DNA from 2 places in the Labrys monachus genome. Region 1 is predicted to be linked to the other one. Evidence: riboswitches for the same ligand, from Rfam matches in the RefSeq annotation. Region 1 holds a riboswitch; the other holds the start of a gene.
What was found. Region 1 has a riboswitch for thiamine pyrophosphate ahead of thiC (phosphomethylpyrimidine synthase ThiC). Riboswitches for the same ligand answer to the same signal wherever they lie in the genome.

Region 1 (7,094 bases):
CGACGACGCGCACGGCCCTATTCCGCGGGCACGTAGAGGGCGCCGCCCCCGGCCAGGAATTCGCGCGATTTCGCCGCCATCCCCGCCTGCGCGGAGGCCTCGGCCTCCATGGCCCGCACCTCCTGCCGGAGGTCCTGCGTGATCTTCATCGAGCAGAATTTCGGCCCGCACATCGAGCAGAAATGCGCGACCTTGTGGGCGTCCTTCGGCAGCGTCTCGTCGTGATAGGCCCGCGCCGTATCGGGATCGAGCGAGAGGTTGAACTGGTCCTGCCAGCGGAAGTCGAAGCGCGCCCGCGACACCGCGTCGTCGCGGATCTTCGCGGCGGGATGGCCCTTGGCGAGATCGGCGGCATGGGCGGCGATGCGATAGGTGATGACGCCGGTCTTGACGTCGTCGCGATCGGGCAGGCCGAGATGCTCCTTCGGCGTGACGTAGCAGAGCATCGCCGTGCCGAACCAGCCGATCATCGCCGCGCCGATGCCGGAGGTGATGTGGTCGTAGCCCGGCGCGATGTCGGTGGTCAGCGGTCCGAGCGTGTAGAACGGCGCCTCGCCGCAGACGGCGAGCTGCTTGTCCATGTTCTGCTTGATCTTGTGCATCGGCACATGGCCGGGGCCCTCGATCATCACCTGGCAGCCCTTGTCCCAGGCGATCTTCGTGAGCTCGCCGAGGGTGTCGAGTTCGGCGAACTGCGCGGCGTCGTTGGCGTCGGCGATCGAGCCCGGCCGGAGGCCGTCGCCCAGCGAGAAGGAGACGTCATAGCGGCGCATGATGTCGCAGATCTCGTCGAAATGCTCGTAGAGGAAGCTCTCGCGATGACCGGCGAGGCACCAGCGCGCCATGATCGAGCCGCCGCGCGAGACGATGCCGGTGACGCGCTGCGCCGTCAGCGGCACATGGGCGAGCCGGACGCCGGCATGGATGGTGAAATAGTCGACGCCCTGCTCGGCCTGCTCGACCAGCGTGTCCTTGAACACCGCCCAGTCGAGCTTGAGCGGGTCGCCATCGACCTTCTCCAGCGCCTGGTAGATCGGCACGGTGCCGATCGGCACCGGCGAATTGCGCAGGATCCAGGAGCGGATATTGTGGATGTTGCGGCCGGTGGAGAGGTCCATCACCGTGTCGGCGCCCCAGCGCGTTGCCCACACCAGCTTCTCGACCTCCTCGGCCGCCCCCGAGGTCACCGCCGAATTGCCGATATTGGCGTTGACCTTGACCAGGAAATTGCGGCCGATCACCATCGGCTCGACTTCAGGATGGTTGATGTTGGCCGGCAGGATGGCCCGTCCCCGGGCGATCTCGTCGCGGACGAACTCCGGCGTCACGAAATCGGGGATGGCGGCGCCGAAGCTGTCGCCGTCGGCCATGCGCTCCGCCGCGCCGCCGAGGGCCGTCTCGCGCGCCAGATTCTCGCGGAAGGCGGCGTAGACCATCTCCTCGGTGACGATGCCGGCGCGGGCGAACTCATATTGGGTGACGAACTGGCCGTCGCGGCCCTGACGCAGCACCCGCGTAGCCGGGCAGGGCTCGACCAGCGCGTCGGCGGAGACGTTGCCATTGTCCTCCGGCTTCACGGCCCGGCCCTCGACGGGCGCGAAGCCGCGGCCGGCGATCCAGGCCTCGCGCACCAGCGGCAGGCCCTGCTTGAGGTCGATGCGGATGTCGGCCTGCGTATAGGGGCCGGAGGCATCGTAGACGCGCACCGGCGCCTCGGCGGGATCGCTCAGCGCGATCTCGCGGAAAGGCACCCGCATGGCGGGATGCGACGCGGGCGCGGCATAGACCTTGCGCGAGCCGGCGATCGGGCCGGTGGTCACGCTCTGCGGCGCGGCGAGCTTGTCCTTGGGATGGATATTCACTGGATCTCCTCCTCGAAACGAGACATGGAGATCCGGGGCGACGATTGTCTGGGAGGCTTCGCATCGCAGCGAAACACAATGGTTCCCGTCCCTTCGCCGGCATGACCCGGATCAGGTTCGAAGGGTTCGGCTCTCGGCCATCTCAGCCCCGCTCGCGCAGGACACCCCTCGGAACGGAACGGAGCCTAGTCCCGGATCGGCGCGCCGTCCAGCCCCTTGGTGACAGCCACTTGGTCGCAAGACGATCGCGGTTGGCATCGCGCCGGCGCGCCCCTATCCTGCGCGCCGTGATCCGGGAGGCGGACAATCGATGCAGGAAGCGATCGAACGGGTGAGGCGGGCCCTGCTCGCGGCGGGCCATGCCGATACCATCGCGGCCTTCGCCGAAGGCACCCATACGGCGCAGGAGGCCGCGGCCTCGGTCGGCTGCAGCGTGGCGCAGATCGCCAAGTCGATCGTGTTCCGCGCCGGCGATACGCCGGTGCTGGTCATCGCGTCCGGCGCGAACCGCATCGACCGCGCCAAGGTCGGCGCCGCGCTCGGCCGCAAGGTCGAGCGGGCCGACCCGGCCTGGGTCGCGGCCGTCACCGGCTTTTCCGTCGGCGGGGTGGCGCCCGTCGGGCACCGGACCGCGCCTCTCGTCCTCGTCGACGAGGACCTTCTCGGCCTCGACCCGCTCTGGGCCGCCGCCGGCTCGCCGATGCACGCCTTCCGCACGACGGCGGCCGATCTCATCGGCATCACCGGCGGCCAGGCACGCGACGTGAAGGCCGTCTGAGCCGCCGGCAATCGTTCCGGTCAGAACTTGTAGCTCACGCCGAAGAGCACGGCGTTCGTCGTGAACTTCACCTTGTCGTAATAGGACAGGCTCGGATAGGAGAAGTTCTTCTTGCCGAAATCGGTGTAGCGATATTCGATCCGGGCGGTGATGTTGTCGGTGACGGCGTATTCGAGGCCCGCGCCGATCGTCCAGCCGGTCCGGTTGGTGTTGTTCTGGACGCCGAAGAGGAGCGGGCTGGTCGGCTCGTAGCTCGTCTTGACGTCTCCGAAGGCGACGCCGCCCGCGATATAGGGCAGGAAGCGGTCGATGGCATAGCCGAGGCGCAGGCGGATATCGGCGTTCCAGTCCTGCTTGGTGCGGATGCGGAAGGGCGGCTGGCCCAGCACGGGGCTTTGCACCAGATCCGTATCCTTGTCGTCGAAGGCGGCGTTGGCATCGCCTTCGATGCCGACGACGAACGAGTCGTACTGGTAGTTGTAGCCGACATGGCCGCCGATGAAGCCGCTTTCGGGATGGTTGCTATAGGGCATGCCCTGGGAGAAATCCGGACGGCTGCCGAGCGGGCCGGAGGCGTCGGTCCACTGATAGCCGCCCTGCGCACCGACATAGAAGCCCGTCCAGGAGAAGGGGACGGCGGCAGCCGGAGCAACGGGTTCGGCTCTTTGCGGCAAATCCGCGGCGAAGACAGACGTCGTCGATGCCATTATGGCGAAAAGGGCATATTTGAAAGACTGCATGATGTATTTCCTCTAGCGAGGCGAGGAGCTAGACCAGCGTTCGATGACAAGGGCACGACCGCCGCCACGCTATGCCGGAATCTTCTGTACAAACCGCGTCATAAAACCGAAACGCGGCCCCGAAACACATCGGCACAGACCACAAATACAATCTTTACGTGCGAATTCTTATGTCGTCGCGCATGGGAGGCGTTGCGACCTTGGGGAAACTCCGGGAAAATTGCGATGTCATCGAATCGCAATTTTCTCCGGTTCCGCATTCGGCGCATTCGCGCCGTCGAGAACGGCTGGCCGTTCCCGAAAATACGCCGGGCGCTCAGGCGCCAGGGAGACTCTCGCAGACGCTTTCGACGATGCCGACATAGCCTTGCACGTCCCAGGCGGAGCGGCCGATGAACAGGCCGTCTATGCTCGGGCGCGCGGCAAGCTCGCGGCAATTGGCGGGATTGACGCTGCCGCCATAGACGACGTCGATCGGCATGCCGTAGCGCGCCACCGCCTGCTTCTTGATCAGGGCATGCTGCTCGTCGGCGAAGTCCGGATCGGCCGGCACGCCGCCCTCGCCGATCGACCAGACCGGCTCATAGGCGATGACGACGCGGGACAATTGGCTGGGCTCGGTCACCGAGAAGACGGCCTCGACCTGCCGGGCCAGCGCACTCGCCGTCGCGCCCGCCTCAAATTCAGCCCGCGTATCGCCGACGCAGACGAGCGCGAGCAGGCCGTGGGCGAGAGCGGCCTTGACCTTCAGGGCCACCGTCTCGTCGGTCTCGCCGAAATGGATGCGCCGCTCGCTGTGGCCGAGCTCGACCATGGTGGCGCCGGCATCCTTGATCATCGGCGCGGAGATCTCGCCGGTCCACGCGCCCGCTTCGGCCCAATGCATGTTCTGCGCCCCGACGCGCACCGCGGTGCCGGAAAGGATCTCGGCGACGCCGGCGATCGCGGTGAAGGGCGGAATGACGAAGGGAAGCACCTTCCGCGTCGATGCCACCTTGGAGGCCGCCAGCGCCCGGGCGAAGGCTTCGGCCTCGGCCCGCGTCTTGTTCATCTTCCAGCTCGTGCCGATCCAGGGTCTCTTCACTGCCATGTCAACGCTCCGTCTTCTCCGCTTCCGGCCGCCCGATATCGACGTAAGGCTTCCAGAAGGCAACCGATTCCCGGATCATCGGAATCACATTGCGGTCGGCCGGCTCGCGTTCGCGGAAGGCGAACTCCATGCATAATTCATTGTCGACGCCGCCGGCCTCCCGGATCGTCGCGATCAGCCGGTCGGGGACGATGCGCCCGTCCTGGTTGTGCGCGGCGGTGAACGGCCAGTGGCCGCCCTTGTTGGCGGAACTCTGCTTGATGTGGATGATGGGCGAGCGCGTGGCGAAGGCCGCGGCCCAGGCATAGGGATCGGTGTCGGCGGGATCGGGCGAGGAGACGTCGCCGTGATCGATGTCGACCATGGCCTTGAGCGGCACCGGCAGGTCGGCGGCGTCGAGGAAATCCTGCAGCTGCGCGCAGGCGGCGATGGTGTGGCCGAGCTCGCGGCCGACCGACATCGGCTCCCAGAACAGATAAGCGAGGCCGCGCCCGGCGGCATGTTCGGCCACGGCGCGCCAGCACTCCAGCGCCTGTCCGAGCCGCGTCCGGCGCAGGACCGGGTCGTCATAGTCGGCGTAGGTCAGGATGGCGTATTGCGTGCCGATGGCCGGACAGCCGAGGTCCGCCGCGATATCCGCCATCCGCTCGAACCAGCCCACATAATAGGCGCGGACCTCGGCGTCGGGATGGCCGAAATGGTTGAGCCGGCCATAGGGGCCCGTCATCAGGGAGGTGATCCTCACCCCCTCCGCGGCGCAGGCCGCCGCCATCGCGTCCGTGAGCCGGCGGACCGTGGCGGCGGGCCAGGCCGGATTGATGAATTCATGCACGAGCTGGATATGGCCGATGCCGATCTCACCGGCGACGGTGCGGATCAGCTCGTCCGGCGCGGCAAAGCGGTTGACCAGCGGATTGGTGTTCAGCGACAGGCGAAAGGACATCGGGGTTTCCATCCGGGACGTTTCTTGGGGCGGCAGGCTTCCGGCCCGCAGACGCTGGATCAGGCGGTCCTGGCCGGCGAGATTCGCATCTCGTCGCACCTCAGCCGCCTGACCTCTTCTGAGCCGGGCCGGAGGCCCGGGACAAGCCCCGGGCACGACAAAATTCGCGTCCGTCCCTTGCCTCGGCGCCCATGGGCATGCGGCCCGCCTCTCTCTTTCCCTTGCTGGATCGAACCCTGCCGAAGCCAGGCCGCCGCCTGCATCGCCGGGTTCGATCAGCCTTGACAGAATGCCATGGTGATGAAACAAACTTCAAGACAAGAAAAAATTATCAGGCTCAGGGAATGCTCAGCGAAGCCCGCAAATATCCGAATAGCGAGGATTTCGATCTCTGCATTCGCGCGGCCTGGCTGCATTACGGCGGCGGCCTCACCCAGGGCGAAGTCGCCCGGCGCCTCGGCATTCCCAGCCTGAAGGCGCATCGGCTCATCGCCCGCGCCAACCGCGACGGCCTGGTGCAGTTCTCCATCGACGGCGATATTTCCGAATGCCTCCGGCTCGAGGAGGCGGTCCGCCGCCGTTACGGCATCGAATTCTGCGAAGTCTGCCCCGATCTCGACGACGAGCCTCTGCCGCTGCGCACCCTCGGCATGGCGGGCAGCCGCTTCCTGCGCCGCGCGCTCGAGAGCGGCGAGGACAAGGTGATCGGCTTCGGCCATGGCCGCACGCTCGCCGCCTGCGTTTCCATGCTGCCGACGATGAGCGCGAACGGCGTGAAGCTGGTTTCCCTGCTCGGCGGGCTGACGCGGCGCAACGCCACCACCCCCTTCGACGTGATCCACCGGCTGGCCGGGCGCACCGGGGCGGAGACCTATGTGCTGCCCTTGCCCTTCTATGCCAATTCGGTCGAGGACAGGGCGGTGTTCATGGCCCAGCGCGGCGTGCTCGAAGTGATGCAGCTCGGCATTTCCGCGACGCTGCGCATGGTCGGCATCGGCACGATGGAGGCCGACGCCTCGACCGTCTCCACCGGCATGATCGAGCGGGAGGACGTCGAGGCGGCCCGGCGCGCCGGCGGCGTCGCCGAGGTGCTCGGCCATATCTTCAGCCTCTCGGGCAAGCTGATCGAGAACGACCTGTCGGCCCGGACCCTCTCGATGTCGGCCGCCGACATCGGCACGCAGAAGACGGTCGCACTGGCGGGCGGGCGTTCGAAAATCGATGCCATCCGGGCCGTCCTCGCCAGCGGACTGCTCCACGGCATCATCATGGACGAAAGGACGGCGCGAACCTTGACCGCCTGACGATCGGGCCAGCAACCGGGCGGCAAGACCCGGATCGAAGGAACCAACAGCAAAAACCAAGGATGGAAACGATGACCCAGAAGGCAAACGACTTTTTCGACCAGTACAAGGCGGGCAAGATCAGCCGCCGCGAGCTGATGGTGGGCGCGGCCAAGCTCGGCATTACCGCCGCCGCCGCCAACTTCATGCTCAACGCCGCGGGCACCCGGGCGCTCGCCGCCACGGACTTCGACTGGAAGAAGTTCAACGGCACCAAGCTGCACCTCCTCCTGAACAAGCATCCCTATGCCGATGCGATGATCGCCGATCTCGCCAATTTCAAGTCGATGACCGGCATCGACATCACCTACGACATCTTCCCGGAGGATGTGTATTTC
Region 2 (7,094 bases), 1.5 Mb from region 1:
CGATGATGACGATATCCACGGGCGCCAGCCGCGCCAGCAAGGCGCTGAGCGGCGGTTCCGGGGCGCCGCGCAATTCGTGCATCAGCGCGAAGCGATGGGCGGAGGCGACCAGGACTTCCTGGGCGCCCGCCTCGCGATGCACATAGGAATCCTTGCCGGGCTGGTCGATGTCGAAGGCGTGATGGGCATGCTTGATGGTGGAGACCGTCGCGCCCATCCGGCGCAGCCGGGGGATGAGGGCGGCGACGAGCGTGGTCTTGCCGGCGCCGCTCCACCCGGCCAGGCCCATCAGCCGCATCACGGCCGGTCGCCCCGGCGGATGCGATGGACGGCAAAGCCGGCCTCCTCGGTCCTTCCCTCATAGAGGTCCCCCGTTTCCCGGGCGAGGTTGGGCAGGTCGATCGCGGCCATCGGGTCGGTGCATTCGATGCGGAGCAGCGCGCCCGGCGCCGCGCGGTCGAGCGCCTTGCGGGCGTGCAGGACGGGCAGGGGGCATTTCAGCCCGCGCAGGTCGAGGCGCAAGGCGGAGGCCGGGGCGGGAGACGAGACCGTGGCGGGCATGATGCAAGCCTGTAGCCGGCCCCGTCCGCGCGTTCAACCCTTGTGTCGCGCCGGCCTTCGGGCATGATGGCGCCATGATGAAGGACGGGGACAGCGTGCTGGGCGTCGTGCTGGCGGGCGGCCTCTCGCGCCGCATGGGCGGCGGCGACAAGGGATTGGCCGATCTCGGCGGTGCGAGCATTCTCGAGCGGATCGTCCGGCGCATGGCGCCGCAGGTCGCCGCGCTCGTCCTCAATGCGAATGGCGACCCGGCCCGTTTCGGCGCTCTCGGACTGGCCGTCGTGCCGGACGATGTCGCCGATTTTCCCGGCCCGCTGGCCGGCGTGCTCGCGGCGCTCGATCATGCGGCGGCGGCGGGCTTCGCGCAGGTTGTCGCCGTGCCGTGCGACGCGCCCTTCCTGCCGGCCGATCTCGTCGCGCGGCTGCAGGCGGGAGCCTGCGAGGGCAACGGCGCCGTCGCCGTCTCCGGCGGCAGGCGGCACCCCGCCGTCGCCCTGTGGCCGGTCGCCCTGCGCGTCGCCCTGCGCCGCGCCCTCCTCGAGGAGGACCAGCGCCGCGTCGAGATCATCCTGCGCCGCCACGGCTTCGTCGAGGTCGAATGGGCGGCCGCGCCCTTCGATCCCTTCGCCAACGTCAACGACCCCGAAGGTCTCGCACAGGCCGCCGCCGTGGTGGCGCGCTGGCCGGAGGCCTAGCCCGTCACCATATCGGCGACATGTATGGCCTTGACGGCACGCGGATGATAGAAGCGCCACCGTCACCGAGGAGTTGCCGTCATTTTCGCGCTGGTAAAGAAAGATCGCGCCACGATCCCGCTGGTCAGGCGCCTGTTCGCCGACGAGGGCCGCAAGCATATCCGCGCCTATCTGATTGCCGTCGGGTCCGGCGCCATCGAGGCGGGCACCACGGGCCTCGCCGCCTATATGATCGGGCCGGTGATCAATGCCATGACCGCGCGCACGGGCTTCGGGCAGATCGTCTCCCTCGCGCTCGCCTTCGTCGTGGTCTCCGTCGTCAAGGGCCTCGCATCCTATGCCAAGGACACCACCATGGCGCGGATCGGCAATGCCATCATCGCCGCGGTGCAGCGGCGGGTGTTCGGCCATGTCCTGCAGCAGGGCATTCCCTATTTCAGCGAGCGGCACTCGACGGAGCTCGTGAGCTCCAACGCCTTCATCTCCAATGCGGCGCGCGCCGGAGCCAATCTCGTCGTCAATTCCGTCACCAACATTCTGACCGTCCTGTCCCTGACGGCGGTGATGATCATACGCGATCCCCTGCTCGCCGTTTCCGCGCTCGTGGTCATGCCGGGCGCCGTCTTCGGTATCCGCTATATCACCCACCGCATCCGCAGCGTCGTCAGACGCCAATATGCGAGCCTCGCGCAGATCGCCGGCATCATCCAGGAGACGGCACAGGGCATCAGGGTCGTCAAGTCCTTCGGCATGGAAGACGCCATGCGCCGCCGCATGGAAGACGGCATCCTCCTCGCCCAGAGGACGGCCAACAAGATGGCCGAGCTCAGCAACCGCACCAGCCCGCTGATGGAGACCATGGGCGGCGTCGCCGTCGCGGCGGTCATCGTCTATGGCGGCTGGCGCATCGTGGAGGGGCAGCTGACCCTCGGGGGCCTCACTTCCTTCCTCGTCGCCTTCCTGATGGCCTATGCGCCGGCCAAGGCCCTCGCCAAGACCAATGTCGACCTCAGCGCCGCCCTCGCCGGCGTGGAGATGTATTACGACATCCTCGACCTGCCGCCGACCGAAGGCGCGGCCGAACTCGCCAAGCCCCCGTTCGTCAACAAGGGCGGCCATATCGTCTTCGACAATGTGCGTTTCGGCTACAAGGCCGACGAGGCGGTGCTGCGCAACCTTTCCTTTACGGCCGAGGCGGGCAAGACCACGGCGCTGGTCGGCCAGTCGGGCGGCGGCAAGTCCACCATCGTCAACATGATCCTGCGCTTCTACGATCCGCAGTCGGGCGAGATCTCGATCGACGGCCAGCCCCTCCCATCCGTATCGCTGCCGACGCTCCGGGCGGCGATGGCCTATGTCGGGCAGGACGTTTTCCTGTTCGCCGGCACCATCCGCGAGAACATCGCCTCCGGCCGGCCCGGCGCCACCGGGGAGCAGATCATCGCGGCTGCCAAGGCCGCCCATGCGCATGAGTTCATTTCCGCCTTCGAAAAAGGCTACGAGACCGAAGTCGGCGAGCGCGGCCTGCAATTGTCCGGCGGCCAGCGGGCCCGCATCGCCATTGCGCGCGCCATCCTGCGCGACGCCTCCATCATCCTGTTGGACGAGGCCACGGCGGCCCTCGATTCCGAATCGGAAAAGGCGGTGCAGAACGCGCTGGACGACCTTTGCGCCGGGCGCACCGTCGTCGTCATCGCGCATCGCCTCCAGACGGTGCAGCGGGCCGACAAGATCTGTGTGGTCGAAGCCGGGCAGGTCGTCGAAGAGGGCACGCATGAGGCGCTGCTCGCCCGCAGGGGACGCTACGCCCATCTCTATACCGTGCAATTCCGCGAAGAACCCGAACTGTCACACGCCTGAAAGCCCTCCGCCCGTGAAATCCGCTGCCCTGTTCGATCTCGACGGCACCCTGGTCGACGCCGACCACCTGCATTATGCCGCCTGGCACGCCATGCTCGAGCCGCACGGCGTCGATCTCTCCCTCGACGATTACCGGACCCGGTTCATGGGCGCGCCGAACAGCCTCATCCTGTCGCGCTACCTGCCGCGCATGGACGAGGTGCACGGCCTGGCGCTGATCGACGAGAAGGAGGCGATGTTCCGCCGTCTCGCCACCGATCTCGAGCCGGCGCCCGGCCTCAATGCCTTCCTGGCCTGGCTGGAGGAGCGCCGGATCGCCATCGGCGTGGTGACCAACGCCCCCCGCGCCAATGCCGAGCAGGAATTGCGGGGCATCGGCCTCGAGAGCCGTTTCGCCACGCTGGTGATCGGCGACGAGCTCGCCTTCGCCAAGCCGCATCCCTTGCCCTATCTCACAGGGCTCGAAAACCTGCAGGGCAGCGCTGCCGCCAGCCTTGCCTTCGAGGATTCGCTCTCCGGCATCGCCGCCGCGCGGGCGGCCGGCCTGGCCGTCATCGGCCTGACGACCGGCCTCAGCGAAGAGCGCCTGCTGGCGGAAGGCGCCGCCCTCGCCATACCGCATTTCGCCGATCCGCGCCTGCTGCCCTTCGCCGCCGCCCGGTTCGGCCTCGCCTGAAGGGCGGATGCCGGCCGGCCCGTCCTGAAAATCGTACGGGCTCGTTACAGCGCGCTTTTCCTCCGGGCGTGAACAGGCTAACACGACAACGTCTCACGGGGTGCCCAATGGGCTGAGAGGCGGCGTGCCAACCCGTTGAACCTGATCCGGGTCGTGCCGGCGGAGGGATGAGCCTTGCAACGACAGCGTTCGGCCTCGGCTTCGACAGCCTCGTTCGCGTGGTTTTCGTCCGTCTCGACCCCCGTTCGAAATGGAGGACGCCCATGCTAAGGACTCGCCTGCTCGGGACGCTTTTGGCGGCCCTGGCCTTTTCGCCCCTCGCCACCGCCGCGCCGGCGCAGGAAAAGCCTGCTCTCACGGTCTACACCTATGAGAGCTTCTCGGGCGAGGACGGGCCCGGCCAGCCGCTGAAGGCCGCCTTCGAGGCGACATGCGGCTGCACGCTGAACTACGTCACCGCCGAGGATGGCGGTGCGCTGTTCGCCAAGCTCAGGCTGGAAGGGGCCGCCACCAAGGCCGATGTCGTCGTCGGCCTCGACGACAATCTGATGGGCGAGGCGGAAAAATCCGGGCTCTTCGCGCCGCACGGCCTGCCGACCGAGGGCCTCTCCCTGCCCGAGCCGTGGACCGACACGATGTTCGTGCCGTTCGACTGGGGCTATTTCGCCTTCGTCTACGATGCGGACAAGCTGAAGAATCCGCCGGCCAGCCTCAAGGATCTCGTCGAGAACAAGGACGGTCCGAAGGTGGTGATCGAGGATCCGCGCACCTCGACGCCGGGGCTCGGCCTGCTGGCCTGGATGAAGGCGGTCTATGGCGACAAGGCGGGCGACGCCTGGCGGCAGCTCAAGCCCCGCATCGTCACGGTGACGAGCGGCTGGTCGGAAGCCTATGGCCTGTTCCTCAAGGGCGAGGCCGACATGGTGCTCTCCTATTCGACCTCGCCGGCCTACCATATCGGCGTCGAGAAGAAGACGAACTATCACGCCGCGATGTTCAGCGAGGGCCATGCCACGCAGGTCGAGGTCGCCGGGCTGGTGGCGAGCTCGAAACAGCAGGACCTCGGCCGCCGCTTCCTCGCCTTCCTCCTCTCGAATGACGGGCAGGCCATTCTTCCCGAGACCAACTGGATGTATCCCGCCCGCACGCCGCCGGCCGGCCTGCCGGCCAGCTTCAAGGCCGTCGCGGTCCCCGCCAAGGCGCTGATGTCGAATCCGGCGGAACTCGCCGCCAACCGCAAGGCCTGGATCGACGAGTGGCTGGCGGCGATGGCGAAATGAGCGGGCGCGCCCGGGCCGGGCGTTGCGCTCGGCGATGACGGCCGGCCTTGCCCTCCTCGCGGCGCTGGCCGCCATCGTCCTCGCGGCGCTGGCGAGCCTGTTCTTCGCCGCCGGTGCCGGGCCGTGGCAGGGCAATGGCGCCTATCTCCTGTCGATCGCCGGCTTTACGCTCTACCAGGCCGCGCTTTCCACCGTGCTGTCGCTGCTGTTCGGGGGGCTGGTGGCGCTGGCGCTGGCGCGGCGGCGTTTCCGCGGGCAGCGCGTCCTGCTCGCCTTGTTCGGGGTGGCGACGGCGCTGCCGGCCATCGTGGCCGTGTTCGCCTTCGCCGGCATCCTCGGCCGCGCCGGCGCGGCCAACCGCCTCCTGGAGGCGGTCGGCCTGCCGGGCATCCCGATCTACGGCCTCACCGGCATCCTGCTCGTCCATGTCTTCTTCAACGGAGCCTTTGCGGCGCGTGTGCTGCTCGCGGCGCTGGAGGCCGTGCCCGGCGAGCATTGGCGGCTGGCGTCCGCGCTCGGCATGCCGTCCGGGGCGGTGTTTCGCCTGATCGACTGGCCGGTCATGCGGCGTGACATGCCGGCCCTGGCGCTGCTCGTCTTCATCGCCTGCGCGACGAGCTTCACCATTCCGCTGACGCTGGGCGGCGGGCCGGGCAGCGCGACCTTCGAGGTGGCGATCTACCAGGCCATCCATTCCGATGCGGATTTCGGGCGTGCGGCCCTGCTGGCGCTGATGCAGATCGGCGCCATGGCCATCCTGGTCGGCCTGGCGGCGCCCCTGCTCGCGACGGCCCGCGAGGGGGGCGCCATCGGCCGCCGCATCGAGCGGCCCGACCGGCAGGGCCTCTGGCTGCGCCTGCAGGACGGCGCCGTGCTCGGCGCGGCCGCCCTGCTCGTGCTGCCGCCGCTGGCCGCCGTGGCCGCGGCCGGCCGCGGCCTGCTGGGCCGCCTCGATGCCCGCGTGCCGCAAGCGCTGGCGACGAGCCTCGCCGTTGCCTTCCTCGCCGCTGCTCTCTCCCTCGCGGCGGCGCTCGTCCTCTCGCGGGCACGCGGCGCCCTGGCGGCCGCAGGTTCGCGAGGCACGGCGCGCCTGGTGGGCATCGCGCCTCTCCTCACGCTGGCGACGCCGCCGCTGGCGCTCGCCGCCGGCCTCTACGTGATCGCGCGCTGGCTGGGGCTCGCCGGTCTCGTGGCCATGCCGGCGCTGATCCTGGTCAATGCGATGATGGCGCTTCCCTTCGTCCACCGCCTGGTCGATCCTCCGATGGCCCTGGCGCAGGCCCGCTACGGCCGCCTCGCCGACAGCCTCGGCATGGCGGGCCTGACGCGTCTGCGCCTGATCGAATGGCCGCTGCTGGGGCCTTCGGCGGCGGCTGCCTTCGCCTTCGCCATGGCCCTGTCCCTGGGCGACCTCGGCGTCGTCGCCCTGTTCGGCTCGGAGGGGCTGGTCACTTTGCCGTCGCTGCTCTACGCCAAGCTCGGCTCCTACCGCATCGCGGAGGCCGACGGCATCGCCGCCCTGCTCGCGGGGCTGGTGCTCATCCTCTTCCTCGCGGCGGATTTGTTGGGGCGGCGCCATGCTCGTGATCGATGACCTGACCGTCCGGCTCGACGACTGGACCGGACGCTACGATCTGACCGTGCCGCACGGCGCGCTGGCGGCGATGGTCGGCCCCTCCGGCGGCGGCAAATCGACCCTGCTTCACGCCATCGCCGGCTTCGAACGCCCCGCTAGCGGGCGCCTGGTGTTCGACGGTATCGATCTTCTGCCGTTGAAGCCGGCGGCGAGGCCGGTCGCCATCGTGTTTCAGGACCACAACCTGCTTCCCGACCTGACGGCGCTGCAGAATGCCGGCCTGGCGCTTTCGCCCTCGCTGCGCCTCTCCGCCTCCGACAGGAAGGCCGTCGGCGCCATGCTCGACCGCGTCGGCCTCGCAGGCATGGAGGCCCGCCTGCCCTCCGAACTCTCGGGCGGCCAGCGCCAGCGGGTCGCGCTCGCCCGCGCCATGCTGACGACGCGGC

Region 2: it holds a riboswitch for thiamine pyrophosphate, as region 1 does, so the genes downstream of both, thiB (thiamine ABC transporter substrate binding subunit) here and thiC (phosphomethylpyrimidine synthase ThiC) in region 1, are expected to answer to the same signal.

Annotation. Positions count from the first base shown of each region.
Region 1 is NZ_JAUSVK010000001.1:5,947,496-5,954,589, forward strand. Features, by position in the region: gene thiO (glycine oxidase ThiO) at 1-13, opposite strand, end outside; gene thiC (phosphomethylpyrimidine synthase ThiC) at 18-1,862, opposite strand; TPP riboswitch at 1,934-2,041, opposite strand; gene J3R73_RS27175 (YbaK/EbsC family protein) at 2,173-2,640, shown strand; gene J3R73_RS27180 (outer membrane protein) at 2,661-3,380, opposite strand; gene J3R73_RS27185 (triose-phosphate isomerase) at 3,697-4,464, opposite strand; gene J3R73_RS27190 (sugar phosphate isomerase/epimerase family protein) at 4,472-5,413, opposite strand; gene J3R73_RS27195 (sugar-binding transcriptional regulator) at 5,758-6,717, shown strand; gene J3R73_RS27200 (ABC transporter substrate-binding protein) at 6,789-7,094, shown strand, end outside.
Region 2 is NZ_JAUSVK010000001.1:4,399,949-4,407,042, reverse strand. Features, by position in the region: gene mobB (molybdopterin-guanine dinucleotide biosynthesis protein B) at 1-298, opposite strand, end outside; gene J3R73_RS20150 (sulfurtransferase TusA family protein) at 298-561, opposite strand; gene mobA (molybdenum cofactor guanylyltransferase MobA) at 636-1,256, shown strand; gene J3R73_RS20140 (ABC transporter ATP-binding protein) at 1,338-3,116, shown strand; gene J3R73_RS20135 (HAD family hydrolase) at 3,130-3,792, shown strand; TPP riboswitch at 3,879-3,977, shown strand; gene thiB (thiamine ABC transporter substrate binding subunit) at 4,056-5,072, shown strand; gene J3R73_RS20125 (ABC transporter permease subunit) at 5,107-6,666, shown strand; gene J3R73_RS20120 (thiamine ABC transporter ATP-binding protein) at 6,650-7,094, shown strand, end outside.